3 regions of the Streptomyces sp. NPDC091281 genome follow, and region 1 is predicted to be linked to each of the others. Evidence: riboswitches for the same ligand, from Rfam matches in the RefSeq annotation. Region 1 holds a riboswitch; each other region holds the start of a gene.
The links. A riboswitch is a leader RNA that binds a small molecule or an ion and turns the genes downstream of it on or off. The one in region 1 is predicted to bind S-adenosylmethionine.
Positions count from the first base shown of each region.

Region 2: another riboswitch for S-adenosylmethionine. It lies ahead of ACIQPQ_RS04020 (aminotransferase class V-fold PLP-dependent enzyme); the one in region 1 lies ahead of thrC (threonine synthase).
Region 3: another riboswitch for S-adenosylmethionine. It lies ahead of ACIQPQ_RS15295 (amino acid ABC transporter permease); the one in region 1 lies ahead of thrC (threonine synthase).

Region 1 covers NZ_JBIVUY010000004.1:518,550-524,343, reverse strand. Annotated here, with positions in the region: gene ACIQPQ_RS13905 (DUF3263 domain-containing protein) at 13-270, shown strand; gene otsB (trehalose-phosphatase) at 342-1,202, opposite strand; gene ACIQPQ_RS13895 (trehalose-6-phosphate synthase) at 1,255-2,679, opposite strand; gene ACIQPQ_RS13890 (glucosyl-3-phosphoglycerate synthase) at 2,800-3,744, opposite strand; SAM riboswitch class I at 3,931-4,078, shown strand; gene thrC (threonine synthase) at 4,097-5,377, shown strand; gene ACIQPQ_RS13880 (MoaD/ThiS family protein) at 5,374-5,649, shown strand.
Region 2 covers NZ_JBIVUY010000001.1:914,568-920,361, reverse strand. Annotated here, with positions in the region: gene ACIQPQ_RS04040 (NYN domain-containing protein) at 1-273, opposite strand, end outside; gene ACIQPQ_RS04035 (hypothetical protein) at 312-551, opposite strand; gene ACIQPQ_RS04030 (rhomboid family intramembrane serine protease) at 743-1,567, shown strand; gene ACIQPQ_RS04025 (Lrp/AsnC family transcriptional regulator) at 1,564-1,845, shown strand; gene ACIQPQ_RS04020 (aminotransferase class V-fold PLP-dependent enzyme) at 1,934-3,376, opposite strand; SAM riboswitch class IV at 3,566-3,682, opposite strand; gene trpD (anthranilate phosphoribosyltransferase) at 3,764-4,828, opposite strand; gene ACIQPQ_RS04010 (cytochrome bc complex cytochrome b subunit) at 4,997-5,794, opposite strand, start outside.
Region 3 covers NZ_JBIVUY010000005.1:143,313-149,106, forward strand. Annotated here, with positions in the region: gene ACIQPQ_RS15285 (transporter substrate-binding domain-containing protein) at 1-988, opposite strand, end outside; gene ACIQPQ_RS15290 (amino acid ABC transporter ATP-binding protein) at 1,150-2,088, opposite strand; gene ACIQPQ_RS15295 (amino acid ABC transporter permease) at 2,085-3,065, opposite strand; SAM riboswitch class IV at 3,446-3,555, opposite strand; gene ACIQPQ_RS15300 (glutathione S-transferase C-terminal domain-containing protein) at 3,622-4,518, opposite strand; gene ACIQPQ_RS15305 (putative leader peptide) at 4,716-4,832, opposite strand; gene ACIQPQ_RS15310 (class I SAM-dependent DNA methyltransferase) at 5,076-5,794, opposite strand, start outside.

The sequences.
Region 1 (5,794 bases):
TACCGTGCCGGGATGGACGGGACCGAGAAGCGGGACGCGGGGCGGCCGGGGCTCGGGGAGACCGAGCTGCGGATTCTCGCGCTGGAGCGGCGCGGGTTCCTGTCGCCCGGCGCCAAGGAGCGGGCCGTGCGGGAGGAACTGGGCCTGTCCCCGGTGCGGTACTTCCAGCTGCTGAACGCGCTGCTGGACGACGCGCGGGCGGTGGAGGCCGATCCGGTGACCGTGAACCGGCTGCGCCGGGTCCGCGAGGCGCGGCGCTCCGAGCGGTAGGGGCGCGACGCTCCGAGCGGTAGGCGGGGGTACGGCGGGTGTCCGGGTCGGCCTGCCCCGGCCGGGAGCTTTCAGCCCGCCCGTTCCGTGAACGCCCGCAGCAGCCCCACCACTCCCTCCGGGCCGTCCACCACCAGGTCCGCGCGGGTCGAGAGTTCGGTGACCTCCGTGCTGCCGCTGGCCACCAACAGGCCGGGGACACCGGTCGCGCGGAGTTCTTCGACGGCGGCGAAGGCGGGAAGGTCGCCCAGGTCGTCGCCCGCGTAGAGGACGGCCTCGGCGCCGGTCTCCCGGACGTACGCCGTCAAGGCGGCGCCCTTGTCGACGCCCGGGGGGCGCAGTTCCAGGACCATGCGGCCCGGTTCGACGATCAGGCCGTGGCGCAGGGCCAGGTCGGTGAGCGGGCCGCGGAGGGCGTCGAACGCGGCCTGCGGGTCGGGGGCGCGGCGGGTGTGGACGGCGATCGCGCGGCCCTTCTCCTCGACCCAGACGCCCGGCCGGTCACCCGCCCCGGCCAGGACGTCCGGCAGTTCGGCGCGGACGGCGGCCACCCCGGGGTGCGGCTCGGGCGCGGTGACCACGCCGGTCCGGGCGTCCCAGCGTTCGGCGCCGTAGTGGCCGAGCACGACGAGGCGGTCCAGGCCCGCGACCCCGGCGAAACCGCCGTTGCGGACGGCGACCTCGGCGGGGCGGCCGGTGATCACGGCGACCGCGCCGACCGTGGCCGCCAGGCCCACCAGCACCGGCACGGCGTCCGGGTGCGCCCGCGCGTCCTCGGGGTTCTCGACGATCGGCGCGAGCGTCCCGTCGAGGTCGAGCGCGACCAGCACCCCCCGCGGCCGCCGCAGCATCGCGGCGAGCGCGTCCCGCCCGGCGGCGGTGGCCGGCGTGGGGAGCGCCGACGCGGCGGATGAGGTCTCGTGACTGGCCATGCGGTGACGGTCTCCGGGCGGTCGAGGGGCGAGGGCAGGTCCGGGGCCGCGCTCAGGCGCGGTCGATCGCCCGCAGCGCTTCCAGCTGGTCCAGGAACCAGCGGGCCGGGGGCAGCGCGGTGGCCGCCGCGGCGAGGCGTCCGGCGCGGCGTTCGCGTTCCTCGGCGGGCAGGGTCAAGGCCGTGTGCAGGGCCTCGGCGGTCTCGCCGATGTCGTACGGGTTCACCACCAGCGCGTCCTCGCCGAGCTCCCAGAAGGCGCCCGCCTCGCGGGAGAGGACCAGCGCGCAGCCCCGGTCGGAGACGATCGGGACCTCCTTGGCGACCAGGTTCATGCCGTCGCGGATCGGGTTCACCAGCGCCACGTCCGCGAGGCGGTACGCGGCCAGGGAGCGGGCGAAGTCGTCCTTGACGTGCAGCACGACCGGCGTCCAGCCGTCCGTGCCGTACGCGGTGTTGATTGCGTCCGCGACACGCCGCACCTCGGCCGTGTAGTCGCGGTAGACGGCGAGGTCCTGACGGGAGGGGTAGGCGAACGCGACGTGCACGACGCGCTCGCGCCACTCGGGGTGGTCGTCGAGGAGCTGCCGGTAGGCCAGCAGGCCGCGGACGATGTTCTTCGACAGCTCGGTGCGGTCGACGCGGACGATCGTGCGGCGGTCCGCGCCGATCTCCGCGCGCAGCTCGGTGATCCGCTCCTCGACGTCCGGCTCGTGCGACCGCTTGAGCAGGAAGTCCCCGTCGGCGCCCAGACCGTGCACGCCGATCTCCGTGCCGCCCGTGCCGCCGGTGAACGCGTCGCAGCAGGCGGCGAAGGCGTCCGCCCAGCGGCGGGTGAGGAAGCCGAGCCGGTCCGCGCCGAGCATCCCGGTCAGCAGACGCGCGCGCAGGTCGTCGGGGAGCAGCGCGAAGTAGTCGACCGGCGCCCACGGGGTGTGCGAGAAGTGGGAGATGCGCAGGTCGGGGCGGAGTTCACGGAGCAGTCCGGGGACCAGACACAGGTGGTAGTCCTGCACGAGGACGGCCGCGCCGGGCGCCGCCTCCTCGGCGAGCGCCTCCGCGAAGGCCCGGTTGTACGCCTCGTACGACGCCCACTGCCGCCGGAACTCCGTGTCGAAGACCGGCTCCAGCGGGGTCTGGTAGAGCAGGTGGTGCACGAACCAGAGGACCGAGTTCGCGATGCCGTTGTAGGCGTCGGCGTGCACGTCGGCCGGGATGTCCAGCATCCGCACGCCGTCCTCGCCGACGCCCTGCCGGACCGCCTCGCGGTCGCCGTCGGAGAGCGCCGAGCACACCCACAGCGCGTCCGCGTCGGGCCCGATCGCGGACAGACCGGAGACCAGCCCGCCGCCGCCCCTGCGGGCGTGCAGCGCACCGTCCTCCCGCACCTCGTAGGAGACCGGGCCGCGGTTGGACGCGACCAGCACCCGGGCGCCCTGACGGGCACCCCCGGCGGCGGCGTCGTGCGTGGAAGCCATAGCCCTCAACCTAGCCCGGTCCCCAAACGCTCAAACGTACGGAAGCGGACCTTCCACGGGGGGTGCCCGGTCGTATACGGACCGCGTATACGGCCTGCTCGCGGGGGCCGCGGGCCGGTTTCAGGCCACCTTGCGGGCGGCGTACTCGGCGATCTCCGCCATCGGCGGACGCTCCTCCGTGTCCACCGAGTACGTGCGCGGCTCGAAGCCGTCCGCGCCGCGCTCGAACTGGGTCAGCGCCGGGCGGATCAGATGCCCGCGGGCCAGCCGCAGCTGCGCCGTGCGGTAGATCGCCGCCGCCATCCGGCCGAGGGCCTGCCCGTCCTGGTGACGGTGCTTGCGCACCCCCACGTCGACCTGGGCGAGGGCGTCCAGCCCCACCAGGTGCAGGGCGTCCACCAGCATGCCCAGCTCCACGCCGTAGCCGACGGGGAAGGGAAGCTGCTCCAGCAGGCTGCGGCGGGCCGCGTACTCCCCGCCGAGCGGCTGCACGAAACCGGACAGCTGCGGCCAGTGCATGTTCAGCAGCGGGCGGGCCATGAGTTCCGTCACCCGGCCGCCCTGACCGGCCGCGCCGCCCAGCGGGCGGTCGTACATCGCCTTCACGAGGTCCACGTCCGGGTCGGTGAGCAGCGGGCCCACGATCCCGAGGACGAAGTCGGAGGAGAACTCCTTCAGGTCGGCGTCCACGAAACAGACGATGTCGCCGCCCGTCACCAGCAGGGAACGCCACAGCACCTCGCCCTTGCCGGGCACGGCCGGGACGCGCGGCAGGATCGTGTCGCGGTGCACCACCCGGGCGCCCGCCGCCGCCGCGACCTCCGAGGTGCGGTCGGTGGACCCGGAGTCGATCACGACGATCTCGTCCACCAGAGGGACCTGGCGCATCAGGTCGTGCCGGATCACGGCCACGATGTCGCCGACCGTCTCCTCCTCGTTCAGCGCGGGCAGCACCACGGACACCGTCTGGCCCGAGGCGCGCTTCGCGGCGAGGACGCGGTGCAGCGGGCGGTCGTCGACGGACCAGGAGCGGGTGGTCAGCCAGCGCTCAGCTTCTTCCAGCACGGTCGGCGGCTCCTCACTGTCGTGATCACTTCCGGCACACCCCGCACACACGGAGTGACCGTGAGATCCATCTCGCGGTTCGGACGTCTCACTCAACTGTCCTGGCCTTCGGTTACAGTCTTGAACAACGCGGATGACCATCGCATGTCCCGCATGCCGAGGCCGCCCGCCCCCACAACTTCATACCGCTCATCCAGAGGGGCAGAGGGACACGGCCCGATGAAGCCCCGGCAACCCTCCAGCCGACCCGTCACACACATCAGTGGCGAGGCTCCCGGCTCGGGAAGGTGCCAAATCCGTCTCACGGCGAAACGCGTCGTGAGGAAGATGAGGAGAAAGGGCCTCGCCTCACATGGCTGCGCAGACAGTTGAACGCACCACCACCCCCGTCGACCTCGGTTCCGCCACCGCGCTGTCCTGCCGCGAATGCGGCCACCGCGTCCCCCTCGGCCCCGTCTTCGCCTGCGCCGAATGTTTCGGCCCGCTGGAGATCGCCTACGACTTCTCCTCCTACGAGGCCGAGGAGCTGCGCAGGCGCATCGAGGCGGGCCCCGCGAACATCTGGCGCTACGCGCCGCTGCTGCCCGTCCCCGCGGACGTGGCGGGCAAGCCCAACCTGAACCCCGGCTGGACCCCCCTCGTCCAGGCCGACAACCTCGCCCGCGAACTCGGCGTCACCGGCGGCCTGTACGTCAAGGACGACTCCGGCAACCCCACGCACTCCTTCAAGGACCGGGTCGTGGCGCAGGCGCTGGAGGCCGCCCGCGCCTTCGGGTTCACCACCCTCTCCTGCTCCTCCACCGGCAACCTCGCCGGAGCCGTCGGCGCCGCCGCGGCCCGCGCGGGCCTGCGCTCCTGCGTGTTCATCCCGCACGACCTGGAGCAGGGCAAGGTCGTCATGGCCGCCGTCTACGGCGGCGAACTCGTCGGCATCGAGGGCAACTACGACGACGTCAACCGCTTCTGCTCCGAACTCATCGGCGACCCGGCCGGTGAGGGCTGGGGCTTCGTCAACGTCAACCTGCGGCCCTACTACGCCGAGGGCTCCAAGACGCTGGCGTACGAGATCTGCGAACAGCTCGGCTGGAAGCTGCCGGACCAGCTCGTCGTGCCGATCGCCTCCGGCTCCCAGCTCACCAAGATCGACAAGGGGCTCCAGGAGCTGATCCGCCTCGGCCTCGTCGAGGACCGCCCCTACGCGATCTTCGGCGCGCAGGCCGAGGGCTGCTCCCCGGTCTCCACCGCCTTCAAGGCGGGCCACGAGGTGGTCCGCCCGCAGAAGCCGAACACCATCGCCAAGTCCCTCGCCATCGGCAACCCGGCGGACGGGCCCTACGTCCTGGACATCGCGCGCCGCACCGGCGGGGCCGTCGAGGACGTCACCGACGAGCAGGTCGTCGACGCGATCAGGCTGCTGGCGCGGACCGAGGGCATCTTCGCGGAGACCGCGGGCGGCGTCACCGTCGGCGTCACCCGCAAGCTGATCGAGAACGGTCTGCTCGACCCGGCGAAGACGACCGTGGTCCTCAACACCGGCGACGGGCTCAAGACCCTCGACGCGGTGGCCGGCACCGGCCTCACCACCACCATCCGCCCGAACCTGGACTCCTTCCGAGAGGCTGGCCTCGCATGAGCGTGACCGTCCGTATCCCGACCATCCTGCGCACCTACACCGGCGGGCAGGCCGAAGTCAGCGCGGAGGGCACCACCCTCGGCGAGGTCATCGGCGACCTGGAGAAGCACCACACCGGCATCGCCGCCCGCGTCCTGGACGACCAGGGCAAGCTGCGCCGCTTCGTGAACGTCTACGTCAACGACGACGACGTCCGCTTCGAGCAGGGCCTGGAGACCGCCACCCCGGACGGCGCGGGCGTCTCGATCATCCCGGCCGTCGCGGGCGGCTGACCGCGCCGGCCCGACCCCCGGGCGGTTGACCGCCGTTCAGTACCCGCCGGTAGTGACCGTCGGTAACAGCGATTACCGAGTGTTCATCGAATTGCCCCCTCCGTGAGAGAAGCGGAGGGGGCAATTCTGTGTGATTGAGCGCGGT
Region 2 (5,794 bases), on a different contig from region 1:
GGGCTGGGCCTCGCGGAACTTCTCGGCGATGCGCTGCCGGAACAGGGGGTCCGTCTCCAGCGCCGCGGCCATGGCGTTGCCCGCGAACTTGGCCCGCCGGTTGGGGGCGAAGCGGGCGTACTGCCGCAGCTGGGCGGGGAGTTCGGAGACGGTCAGGCCGCCGAAGCCGTCCGAGACGATCTGGACGACCCGGCGGCGCACGCCGTCGGGCAGCGGACGGTCGAGCACCTCAGCGGCGCCGTCGTTCGGCCCCCCGCCTGCGCTCTCCACCATCCGTCACACCCCACTAGCTGTGCGGGGCCCGCTCCCTGTCAGGAGCCGGCGCCCGGCCTGTCCACGAGTTCCACCTGGTCCACGGCGTTGCACCAGCGGCACCGCACCGACTCGATGGTCTCACTGACCACCTCGCGCTCCTCCACCTTCGGCTCACCGGCGAGGTCGAGGTGCACGTACTCGACGACCTTCGACGAGCGCGTCACGTCGAACCGCGTGAGGTTGCCGCAGAGGGTGCAGCGCCACCGCGTGGCGGCGGTCGGCAGGGGAACCGTCATCGTGACTGTCCGCTCTCTCTCAGATCGTGACGCGTACGTACAGTGTCCGCCCTCGGGGAGGCAGGTGCGTCCAAGGCTCCCCGGAGCGTGTGGCTCGTAACCCTAAGGCCTGGTGGGGACTCGCCGCCCGTCCGTCCACGGCGGCGAGGCGGTGACGGGTGGTACGTCCGGTTACGTCATGCTCTGTAGCCATGTTCAGCAACTGGAACGGGCCGCTGCTCCGGGCGGCCCGGCGCCCCGCCGCGCCCGTGACGTACGGCCTGATCGTCCTGTGCTGCCTGGTCTTCCTGGCCGGGCCCGCGTCGGGTCTGCACCCCGCCCACGGGACCGGTGCGGAGGTGGCCCTAGCGCAGCGGGCGTACTTCCGCCGCTGGGGCGTCGTCCCGGCGGACCTCTTCGCGGACGCGCCCGGCGCCGCCCTCACCCCGCTGACGGCGCTGTTCCTGCACGGCAGCTGGGTGCACCTGCTGGGCAACATGCTCTTCCTGCACGTCTTCGGGGTGATGACCGAGCGGCGGATGGGCGGAGTGCAGTTCGCGCTGTTCTACCTGGGCTGCGGCGCCCTGGCGATGCTGGGGTACGCGGCGGCCAACGCCGAGTCCGAGCAGTCCCTGATCGGCGCGTCGGGGGCGATCTCGGCGGTGCTGGGCGCGTTCCTGTACCTGTTCCCCCGGGCGCGGGTGACGAGCCTGCTGCCGTTCCTGCTCTTCCTGCCGCTGCGCTTCCCGGCGTGGGTGGTGCTGCCCTTCTGGGCGGCGATCCAGTGGCTGGCGGCGGGCCGGGCCGGTTCCGGTCCGGGCGTGGCCTACCTGGCACACCTGCTCGGCTTCGGTCTGGGCCTCGGCTACGCGTGGGCCCGCTTCGGAGGGCCGACTAGAGTGCAGACAGCCCCGGCACCCGGGACAGCCTCGGCACCCGGGACCGCCCCGGAGCCCGAGACCGCCCCGGAGCCCGAGACCGCCGCAGCACCGCGGACAGCCCCCGCTCCGTCCCCCGAGGGAGAGAACCAGCCGTGATCACCGCGATCGTCCTCATCAAGACCAGCGTGGACCGGATTCCCGAGATCGCGGAGTCGATCGCCTCGCTGGAGTCGGTGAGCGAGGTGTTCTCCGTGACCGGCACCTACGACCTGATCGCCATGGTCCGCGTCCGGCAGCACGAGGACCTCGCCGAGGTGATCCCGGGCCGGATCAGCAAGATCCCCGGCGTGGAGGGCACCGACACGCACGTGGCGTTCCGCACCTACTCCCAGCACGACCTGGAGGCCGCGTTCGCCATCGGGCTGGACTCGTAGGGCCCGGCCGCGACACACCGGAGGGGGGCGCGGTCGGCCGCGCCCCCCTCGGTCGTCGTCGCGGCGGCCGTCCGTCCGGCCCGCCGGATCAGCCGACGGCCGGCACGCAGCGGCCGTCCTCCGTGCGGTACCGCCACTTCGCGCCCTCGCGCACCAGTTCCCGCACCGCGGTCACGAAACGCTCGACGTGCTCGTCGGGGGTCCCGGCGCCGAAGCTCACCCGGATGGCGTTGAGGGACTTCTCGCCGGGCGCCGCCTCGGGCGCGCCGCACTCGCCCTGGGTGCCGGGGTCGCTGCCGAGCAGGGTGCGCACCAGCGGGTGGGCGCAGAACAGGCCGTCGCGGACGCCGATGCCGTACTCGGCGGAGAGCGCGGCGGCGAAGTGGGAGCTGTTCCAGCCCTCCACCACGAACGAGATCACGCCGACCCGGGGCGCGTCGTCGCCGAACAGCGACAGGACCCGCACCTCGGGCACCTCGGCGAGGCCCGCGCGGACCGTGGCGATCAGGTACTCCTCACGGGCGACGAGGGCGTCGAAACCGGCCTCGGTGAGCGCCTTGCAGGCGGCGGCGATGGAGTAGGCGCCGATGACGTTCGGGGAGCCCGCCTCGTGCCGGGCGGCGCTGTCGTGCCACTCCACGTCCACTCCCCCGTCGGTCCGGCGGGTGACCCGGCGGCTGGCGCCGCCGCCCGCGAGGTACGGGTCGGCCGCGCGCAGCCAGTCCGCGCGGCCCGCGAGGACCCCGGCGCCGAAGGGGGCGTACAGCTTGTGGCCGGAGAAGGCGACCCAGTCGACGTCGAGGTCCTGGACGGAGACCGGGTGGTGCGGGGCGAGCTGGGCGGCGTCCAGGACGATCCGGGCGCCGTGCGCGTGCGCGGCGGCGGCCAGCTCCCGCACCGGCCACAGCTCGCCGGTGACGTTGGAGGCGCCGGTGACGCAGACCAGGGCGGGGCCGTGCGGGTCGCGGGCGGCGAGGGCGCGCTCCAGGGTGGTGACGGCCTCGGCGGGGGTGCGCGGGGCGTCGAGGTAGGTGACGCGGGCGTCGCGCCAGGGCAGCAGCGAGGCGTGGTGCTCGGTCTCGAAGACGAAGACCTGGCAGTCGGCGGGCAGCGCGGCGGCGAGCAGGTTGAGGGAGTCGGTGGTGGAGCGGGTGAAGACGACCTGGTCGTCGGCGCGGCAGCCGAGGAAGTCGGCGACGGTGCGGCGGGCGTTCTCGAACAGGTCGGTGGAGAGCTGGGAGAGGTAGCCGGCCCCGCGGTGGACGCTGCCGTAGTAGGGGGCGTACGCGGCGACGTCGTCCCAGACCCGCTGGAGGGCGGGGGCGCTGGCCGCGTAGTCGAGGGCCGCGTAGGTGACCTCGCCGCCCGTCACCAGCGGGACGGTGACGTCCCGGCCGAGGACGGGCAGCGGGCCACAGGCGGCGGGGGCGTCGGCGGCGGGCACCTCGGCGGAGGAGGCGACGACGACGGAAGCGGTGGCGGAGGCGGCGGCGGGGGCGGTGCGGGCGGCGGCGGAGGTGGCAGCGGACATGGCGAACTCCCGTTCGTGGCAGGCGGTTTCACCGCGCGAGCGGGCATGGCTCAAGCGCGGGAGACACGTGAAGGCGTGCGGAAAAAGGGGGATGCGGAGGCGGGGCTCTGCGGCCCTATCGCATTCGCTTGCTCACGGGGTACTCCTCCGAGGACCAGGACCCCTGGTGCTCACTCCGAGGAGTAAAGGGGTCCGCGCTTGCCGCAGACCTCGCTGCCTACGGCCTGGTCTTCACCCGGGGCACCCCGCCACGGACGGAGGGTTGCCGGACAGTCGGCCGGGGCCTCATGACTGTCGCTCATGACCTGGTACAGCATCTTGCCACACGATCATGGGAACGCAAGACGCGGTCCGGATGGTGGACCGCGCCCCGCGTTCCCGCCGCGCTCAGGCGTGGGTGGCGGCCGCCCAGCGGGCCAGGGTCTGCTTCGCGGCCCCGGAGTCGATGGACTCGGCGGCCCGCGCCATCCCGTCCCGCAACTGCTCGGCGAGCGGCGCCCCGGTGGGGTCGAGGGCGACGAGGGCGGCGGCCGAGTTCAGCAGGACGGCGTCGCGCACCGGGCCCTGCTCCCCGTCCAGCAGCCGGCGGGCCACGCCCGCGTTGTGGGCCGCGTCGGCGCCGCGCAGCGCCTCCACGGGCACCAGGTCGAGGCCGACGTCGCGCGGGTCGAAGCTCTCCTCGGCGACCTTGCCGTCCCGCACCACCCACACCCGGGAGGTCGCGGTGGTCGTCAGCTCGTCGAGTCCGTCGTCGCCCCGGAACACCAGCGAGGAGTGGCCGCGTTCGGCGAAGACGCCCGCGACGATCGGCGCCATCCGCGGATCGGCCACCCCGACCGCCTGGGCCCGTACCCGGGCCGGGTTGGTCAGCGGACCGAGCACGTTGAACACCGTGCGGATGCCCAACTGGCCGCGGGCGGCGCCCGCGTGACGCAGCGCCGGGTGGAACCTGACGGCGAAGCAGAAGGTGATCCCGGCCTCCTCGGCGACCTCCGCGACCCGCTGCGGGGTCAGGTCGAGGCGCACGCCGAGCTGCTCCAGGACGTCGGAGGCGCCGGAGGCGGAGGACGCGGCCCGGTTGCCGTGCTTGACGACCTTGGCGCCGGTCCCGGCCACCACGATCGAGGACATCGTGGAGATGTTCACCGTCTTGGCGCCGTCGCCGCCGGTGCCGACGATGTCGACGGTCCGGCCGGGCACCTCGATCACGTTGGCGTGCGCGTACATCGCGCGGACCAGGCCGTTGATCTCCTCGACGGTCTCGCCCTTGGCGCGCAGCGCCACCACGAAGCCCGCGATCTGGGCGTCGGTGGCCTCGCCGCGCATGATGCGGTCCATCGCCCAGGCGGTCGCGTCGGCGCTCTGGTCCCGGCCGTACAGCAGGGCGTTCAGCACCTCGGGCCAGGAACGGTCCGCCGCGGTGTCGCCTCCTGCGGGGGTCACAGCGCTCATCAGCCGCTCCTGGGTCAGTGTCGTCCCGCCGTACGGGACCCGTGTCTCGACGGGGTCCACCCTATCCAGCCCCGGACAGGGCGAAGGGCCCCGTCCGGGGTGCGGACGGGGCCCTTCGCGCACTGCGTGGCGACGCAGCGGTGAACCGGTGATCAGGCGGTCAGGGGATCAGTGGTGGCCGTGGCCGCTGGTGATCTCCTTGTACTCCTCGACGGTCGGCTTCGGGATCTGGCTCTCCTCGCCGAAGTACGACTTGCTGAGCTTGACGCGGGTCTTCTCGATCGGCGACACCTTGCGCTCGACACCGTTCTCGTCGACCGTGGCGCCGATCTCGGCGGGCGCGTACTGCTCGTGCGAGGTGAGCGTGTACAGCGCCTCCTGGCTGAGCGGCTCGTGCACCTCGATGAACTCACCGTGCGGCAGGCGCTTGATGGTGCCGGTCTCGCGACCGTGCAGCACCTTGTCCTTGTCGCGGCGCTGGAGGCCCATGCAGATCCGCTTGGTGACCACGAAGGCCAGGACCGGTCCGACGAAGAAGCCGATCCGGACGAACCAGGTCACCGCGTTGATCGACAGGTGGAAGTGGGTCGCGACGATGTCGTTGCCACCGCCGATCAGCATGATGACGTAGCCGGTCACCCACGCGACACCGAACGCCGTACGGGTCGGGGCGTTGCGCGGGCGGTCCGCGATGTGGTGCTCGCGCTTGTCGCCGGTGACCCAGGACTCGATGAACGGGTACAGGGCGATCACACCGAGGAAGAGACCGAACAGCACCAGCGGGATGAACACGCCCAGGACCAGGGTGTGGCCCCAGAAGTTGACCTCCCAGCCCGGCATGGCGCGGATCAGACCCTCGGCGAAGCCCATGTACCAGTCGGGCTGGGCGCCGGTGGACACCTGGTCCGGACGGTAGGGGCCGAGCACCCAGATCGGGTTGATCGAGGCGATGCCGGCGAGGGCCGC
Region 3 (5,794 bases), on a different contig from region 1:
CGGACTTGGCGACCGCCTCGTTGGAGAGGTTCCAGGCGGCGAGCCACTTGGCGTACTGGCCGCCCTCGACGAGGTGGTTGATGGCCTCGGCGAGGGGCTCGGCGAGCCCGCTGTCCTTCTTGGCGGTGGCGGCGATGAGGCCCTGAAGGGTCTCGCCCGCGCCGGAGAAGGTGCCCGCGGAACGGGTGGCGGTGGCCGTGCCCGCGCTCTTGGCGACGTTGTAGGCGATGCCGGGGTTCGGGCCGAAGAAGGCGTCGATCTTGCCGCTGCTGAGGGCCAGGTAGGTGCCGTTGCGGTCCGGGTAGTACTTGACGGTGAGCTTCTTGCCCTCGCCCTCCAGCTTCTTCTTCCACTCCAGGAGGATCTTCTCCTGGTTGGTGCCGGAGCCGACGGCGACGGTGAGGCCCGCGAGCTTCTTGTAGTCGCCGTCGAAGTTCCAGGTACTGGACTTGGGCACCTCGAAACCGAGGTTGTCCTGGCGGTAGGAGGCGAACTCGTACTTCTTCTTGCGCTCCTCGGTGTCGGTGATGTTGGAGAAGCCGACGTCGACCTTGCCGCTGTCGATGCCGACGAAGAGGTTCTCCCAGGTGGAGTTCTTCACGTCGGCCTTGAGGCCGAGGACGGCGGCGACGAGGCGGCCGAAGTCGGGCTCGGCGCCGGTGAGGGTCTTCTGGTCGCTGCCGACGTAGGCGAGCGGGGCGAACCCGGCCGGAAGAGCGCCGACGCCGATGTGCAGGGTGCCGCTCTTCTTGACGGCGGCGGGCAGCTTGTCGCTGATCGACTTGACCTCGGCGACCTTGAGGGTGGTCTCCTTGGCGGCGCCGTTGGACAGGCGGCCGACGGTGACGCTGCCCTCGGTGGTCTTCTCCGTGGTGGTGGCGGCGTCGCTCTCCCCGCCGCAGGCGGCGAGCCCGGTGGCGAGGGCGGCCACCGCGGTGGCCGCGGTGAGGCCGCGTATCAGGCTGCGTCGGGTGAGGTGCGTAGACATGGTCGTCCTTCGTGCTGGGCGCGCGGGAAGTCGCCGAGGGTGCTGGTGAGGTGGGTGCGGGGGCGTGGTGGGGGGTGTGGGGGGAGGTCTCGGGGGCGCCGCGGGGTGCGCGGCGCCGGGGGCGGGGGGCAGTGCCGGAGGGCGGTGGCGGGGTGGCGCGGTCAGAGGACCTTGCTGAGGAAGTCCCGGGTGCGTTCGTGGCGCGGGTTGTCCAGCACCTCGGCGGGCGGGCCCTGTTCGACGATCCTGCCGCCGTCGATGAAGACGACCCGGTCGGCGACCTCGCGGGCGAAGCCGACCTCGTGGGTGACGATGACGAGGGTGGTGCCGCTGGTGGCCAGGTCCTTGATGACGGCCAGGACCTCACCGACGAGTTCCGGGTCGAGTGCGGAGGTGGGCTCGTCGAAGAGGATCACGCCGGGACGCAGCGCCAACGCGCGGGCGATGGCCACGCGTTGCTGCTGGCCGCCTGACAACTGCCTTGGGTAGGCGGTGGACTTGTCGGCGAGGCCGACCCGGTCGAGGAGTTCGCGAGCCAGGGCCAGTGCCTCGGGTTTGGCGAGCCTGCCGGTGGCGACGGGCGCGGCGGCGACGTTGTCCAGCACGGTGAGGTGCGGGAAGAGGTTGAAGTTCTGGAAGACGAACCCGATGCGGCTGCGCTGGGCGAGGATGGCCCGCTCGCTCAGCTCGCGCAGCCGGTCGCCGTGGCGGCGTACGCCGATCAGCTCGCCGTTGACGCTGACGTAGCCGATCTCCGGCTTCTCCAGGTGGTTGATGACCCGCAGCAGGGTGGACTTGCCGGAGCCGGACGGGCCGAGGATGACGGTGACCTCGCCGGGCCGCACGGTCAGGTCGACGCCGTCCAGCACCCGGTGGGCGCCGTACCACTTGTGCACGTCGTGGACCTCCACGGCGGCGGGCGCGACCTCGGCACCTATGAGCGCGCCGGCGGCCTTCACCTCGCCCGAACCCGTACCCGTACCCGTGTCGGTGTCGGGGTCCGTGTCGGACTGCCCGGCGGCGTCGCCGGCGTCTGCCGGGTTCCTGACGGTGCCCGCGTCGTTCACGGTGCCCGCGTTCTTGACGGTCTCGGTGCTCATACGGCGGTCTCCCTGCGGATTCGGGCACGCAGGTCGGTCAGACCGGTGCGCAGCTTCTGCAACGGCGTCGGCGGGAGGGTGCGCGAGGCGCCCCGCGCGTAGTAGCGCTCGACGTAGAACTGGACGACGGAGACGAGGCTGGTGAGGATCAGGTACCAGACGGTGACCACCAGGAGCAGCGGCACGATGTCGCCGGGGTAGGTGGAGCCCATGGTCTGGGCGGTGCCGAACAGGTCGAGCAGGGACACGTAGAAGACCAGCGAGGTGGACTTGACGAGGCCGATCAGCTGGTTGACGTAGTTCGGGGTGATCGAGCGCAGGGCCTGCGGGAAGACGATCCGGCGGAACTGGTAGCCCTTGGGCAGGCCGAGCGCGGAGGACGCCTCGTGCTGGCCCTGGTCCACGGAGAGGATGCCGCCGCGGACCACTTCGGCCGCGTAGGCCGCCTCGTTGAGGCTGAGGCCGATGACGGCGATCGCCTTGTCGGTGGCGAGCCGGGACTCGTCGAAGGTGAAGAAGGCCGGTCCGAACGGCACGCCGATGCTCAACGTCTTGTACAGGGCGCTGAAGTTGTAGAGGAAGAGCAGCACCACGATGAGCGGGATGGAGCGCAGCGCCCAGACGTAGGTCCAGCTGACCGCGCGGAGCACGGGGCTGCGGGAGAGCCGGGCGAGGGCGAGCAGGATGCCGCCGAGGAGACCCAACACGGCACTGTAGGCGGTGACTTCGAGGGTGATCAGCAGACCGTCGAGGATGACCGGCCGCAGGAACCAGTAGCCGAAGCGGTCCCACTGGTAGAACGGGTTGGAGATCAGTCCGTGGATGAACTGGGCGACGAGGACGAGGACGACGGCGGTGGCGATCCAGCGTCCCGGGCGGCGCAGCGGCTGCACGCGCTGGGCGGTGAGCCGGGGCGGCGGCGGGGTGTCGGCGGGCGGTGCCTCGGCGAGGGTGACGGCGCCTGGGGGTTCGGTCATGAGGGGCTCCGGATGGAGTCGGGCATCCCGGACCACGGCGTACGTGGGTGACCGCGGCGGCGGGGCGGCGGGGACCGCTCCGCGCCGGGCGCGTGGGCACGGCGCACGGAGGCGTACGGAGAACCGGGATGGGGCGGGCAACGGCACACCGGTGGGCCGGTGTGCGTCAGGAACGCGGAAGCGGGGCGGTGTGAGGGGTCAGCCCCGACAGCGGGCACGGCCCGGTGCGGTACACAGTGCGCTGTTCACGCGGAGGAGGTCGACGGCGCGGTCGGCGACCAGGGGCTGCGCGTACGGGCGTACGCAGCCCGCGGAGCGGCGGGGCGCCGTCCTGGGAGCTGCGTACATGTCCGTCACCGTGTTTCTTCCGGCCCCTGGGGCCCTCGCGCTTACCGAAACGTCATCCGGTCCGGTCGTCACCTGGGGCACCCCACCGCCGAGCGAGGGTTGCCGGTCAGCAAGCCAGGGCTTGTCGCTGACGCTCATGACCGTTCTGGGGCGTAAGTAAGACAGTTGGCCGGATGAATGTCAACGCCGGTCCGAGGGGTGGAACGGGTCAGGGGCGTTCGACCTGCGGTGCCGTGTCCTGGGCGGGCTCGGTGTGGGCGGCCCAGTCCAGGATCTGGACGGCGGAGCCGGCTGCCTCCAGGCCCTGACAGCGGGCGTGGTGGCGGCGGGCCACGGCGTCGAGGTCGAGGTGGGTGCCGAAGGCGGGGTGGGCGGCCAGGCGGCGGGCGTAGTCCCACAGCGCGCGGTGGCCCGCGATCCGGCGGACGGCCTCGGCGTCCAGATGGTGGCGGTGGACGGTGTCGAGCTGGACGAGCGTCACCCACAACTCGACGTCGGCCGCCGTGATCTGATGGCTGATCAGGTGAGGCTGGGCGGCGAGTCCGCGTTCGAGGACGTCGAGGGTGGCGAGCAGGGTGTCCAGGGCGACGGCCCGCTCGGGCTCCCCGGCCGCGGCGGCCCCGGCCCGCTGGGCGGCCTCCTCGATGCCCTCGGCGCACATCCGCTCGACGGCCTCGATCTCGGACTCGGCGCCGCACGGGTGGAGGACGGCCCGGCCGCCGCCGAAGCGCCGGGCCAGGTCGCGGGCGATGTCGGGGCCGTGGGTGGAGACGATGCGGCCGGACCAGTCGTCGCTGAGGACGGGGCCGACGGCGGGGCCGGTGTAGCGGTGGGCGCTGGCGTCGTAGAGGGGCCGCAGGGCCGAGTGGCCGCCGTCGGGACAGTCGGGGACGGCGGGCAGGACGGTGACCGGACAGGCGCGGTCGAGGCCGAGGAGGCTGTGGGTGACGGCGATGCGCAGCCCGTCCGGGTCGGCCGGGGAGAGGTGGAGGCGGTAGCGGCCGGGCACGGCGTAGTGGCCGCTGCGGGCGTCGCGTCCGATGCGGCCCCGGAAGGCGGGGGCGGGGCGGGCGGACGGGTGGGCGGCCAGCGGTGTGACGGACATGACTCTCCCCTGGGGGCGGTGCGCGGGCGGGCGCGCGGCGGGTGGGGCGGACGCGGGTCCGGCGGACGCGGGCGCGTCGGCGGAGCGGGTGCGGTGGGCGGGGCTCGCGTCCGCGCGCGACGCGGGGGCGGTACGCCGGGGACCTCACGGTGTCCGGGGGGACCGCCGGGGCGGTGTCGCGCGCGGGGACGACCTGTTCAGCCCCTGGGGATCGCGCTGGAGACGCGCTGGAGGTCGATGTGACGGCGGGAGGTGAGAAGGGGCGACGTCCACACGGTGCGGCTCACTCGGCCTGCGAACGGCTCACGCCCCATGATTCCCTACCTGTTCACTAGGATTCCCGATCCGAGTGTCGATCGGGCCCCGGCGGGCGTCAAGAGGGCGTCCGCCAGGTGGTCGCGCCGTCTCGGTGGGCGGGCAGCACGGAGGGGACGGGTGGTGCGGAAGGGGCGGGTGGGACGAGGGGGGCGAGGGGAACACCGCCGGAGGGGACGGGAATCTCCGGGCGGGGGACGTCGGGAGCGAGCCGTCGGAGGGGACCGGGCGTCGGGCGGGTCCTAGAACGGCAGGCGGTACACGGAGACGTGGGAGGCGGACTCGGCGGTGAAGGGGGTGCCGGTCCAGTCGGCGTGGCGGCTCTCGCGGGCGAAGCCCGCCAGGCGGGCCATGAGGTCGAGTTCGGCGGGCCAGATGTAGCGGTGGGGGCTGAGGTGGAGGGTGGCCCGTTCGTCGCGGCCGGTGCGGGCGCTCGTCCGCGCGTCGTAGCGGACGTGGTGGGAGACGACGTGCTGGCGCAGGACGTCGTAGGTGTCGAGGCCGAGGTAGCCGGGCTCGGTGTGCCAGACGGTGGCCTCGCGGCCCGGCGGGAGGCTGCGCAGTTCGGGCACCCACAGCTCGACCACGAACCGGCCGCCGGGGCCGAGGTGCCGGGCGGCGTTGCGGAAGCAGTCGATCTGCGCTTCCTGGGTGAGGAGGTTGGAGATCGAGTTGTAGACGACGTAGACGAGGCGGTACTCCCCCGGCGCCCGCGCGGTCGTCATGTCGCCGACGACGACCGGGAGCGCGGTCGCGTCCGCCTTGGTCCGCAGCTGTCCGACCATCGGCGCGGACAGCTCGATGCCGGTGACGGGGACGCCGCGCGCGGCGAGCGGGACGGCGACACGTCCGGTGCCGATCGCGAACTCCAGCGCCGGGCCGCCGTCGGCGAGTGCGGCGAGCCGGTCGACGGCCGGGTCCAGCACCTCGGGCGCGAACATGCCGGCGCCGGGGGTGTCGT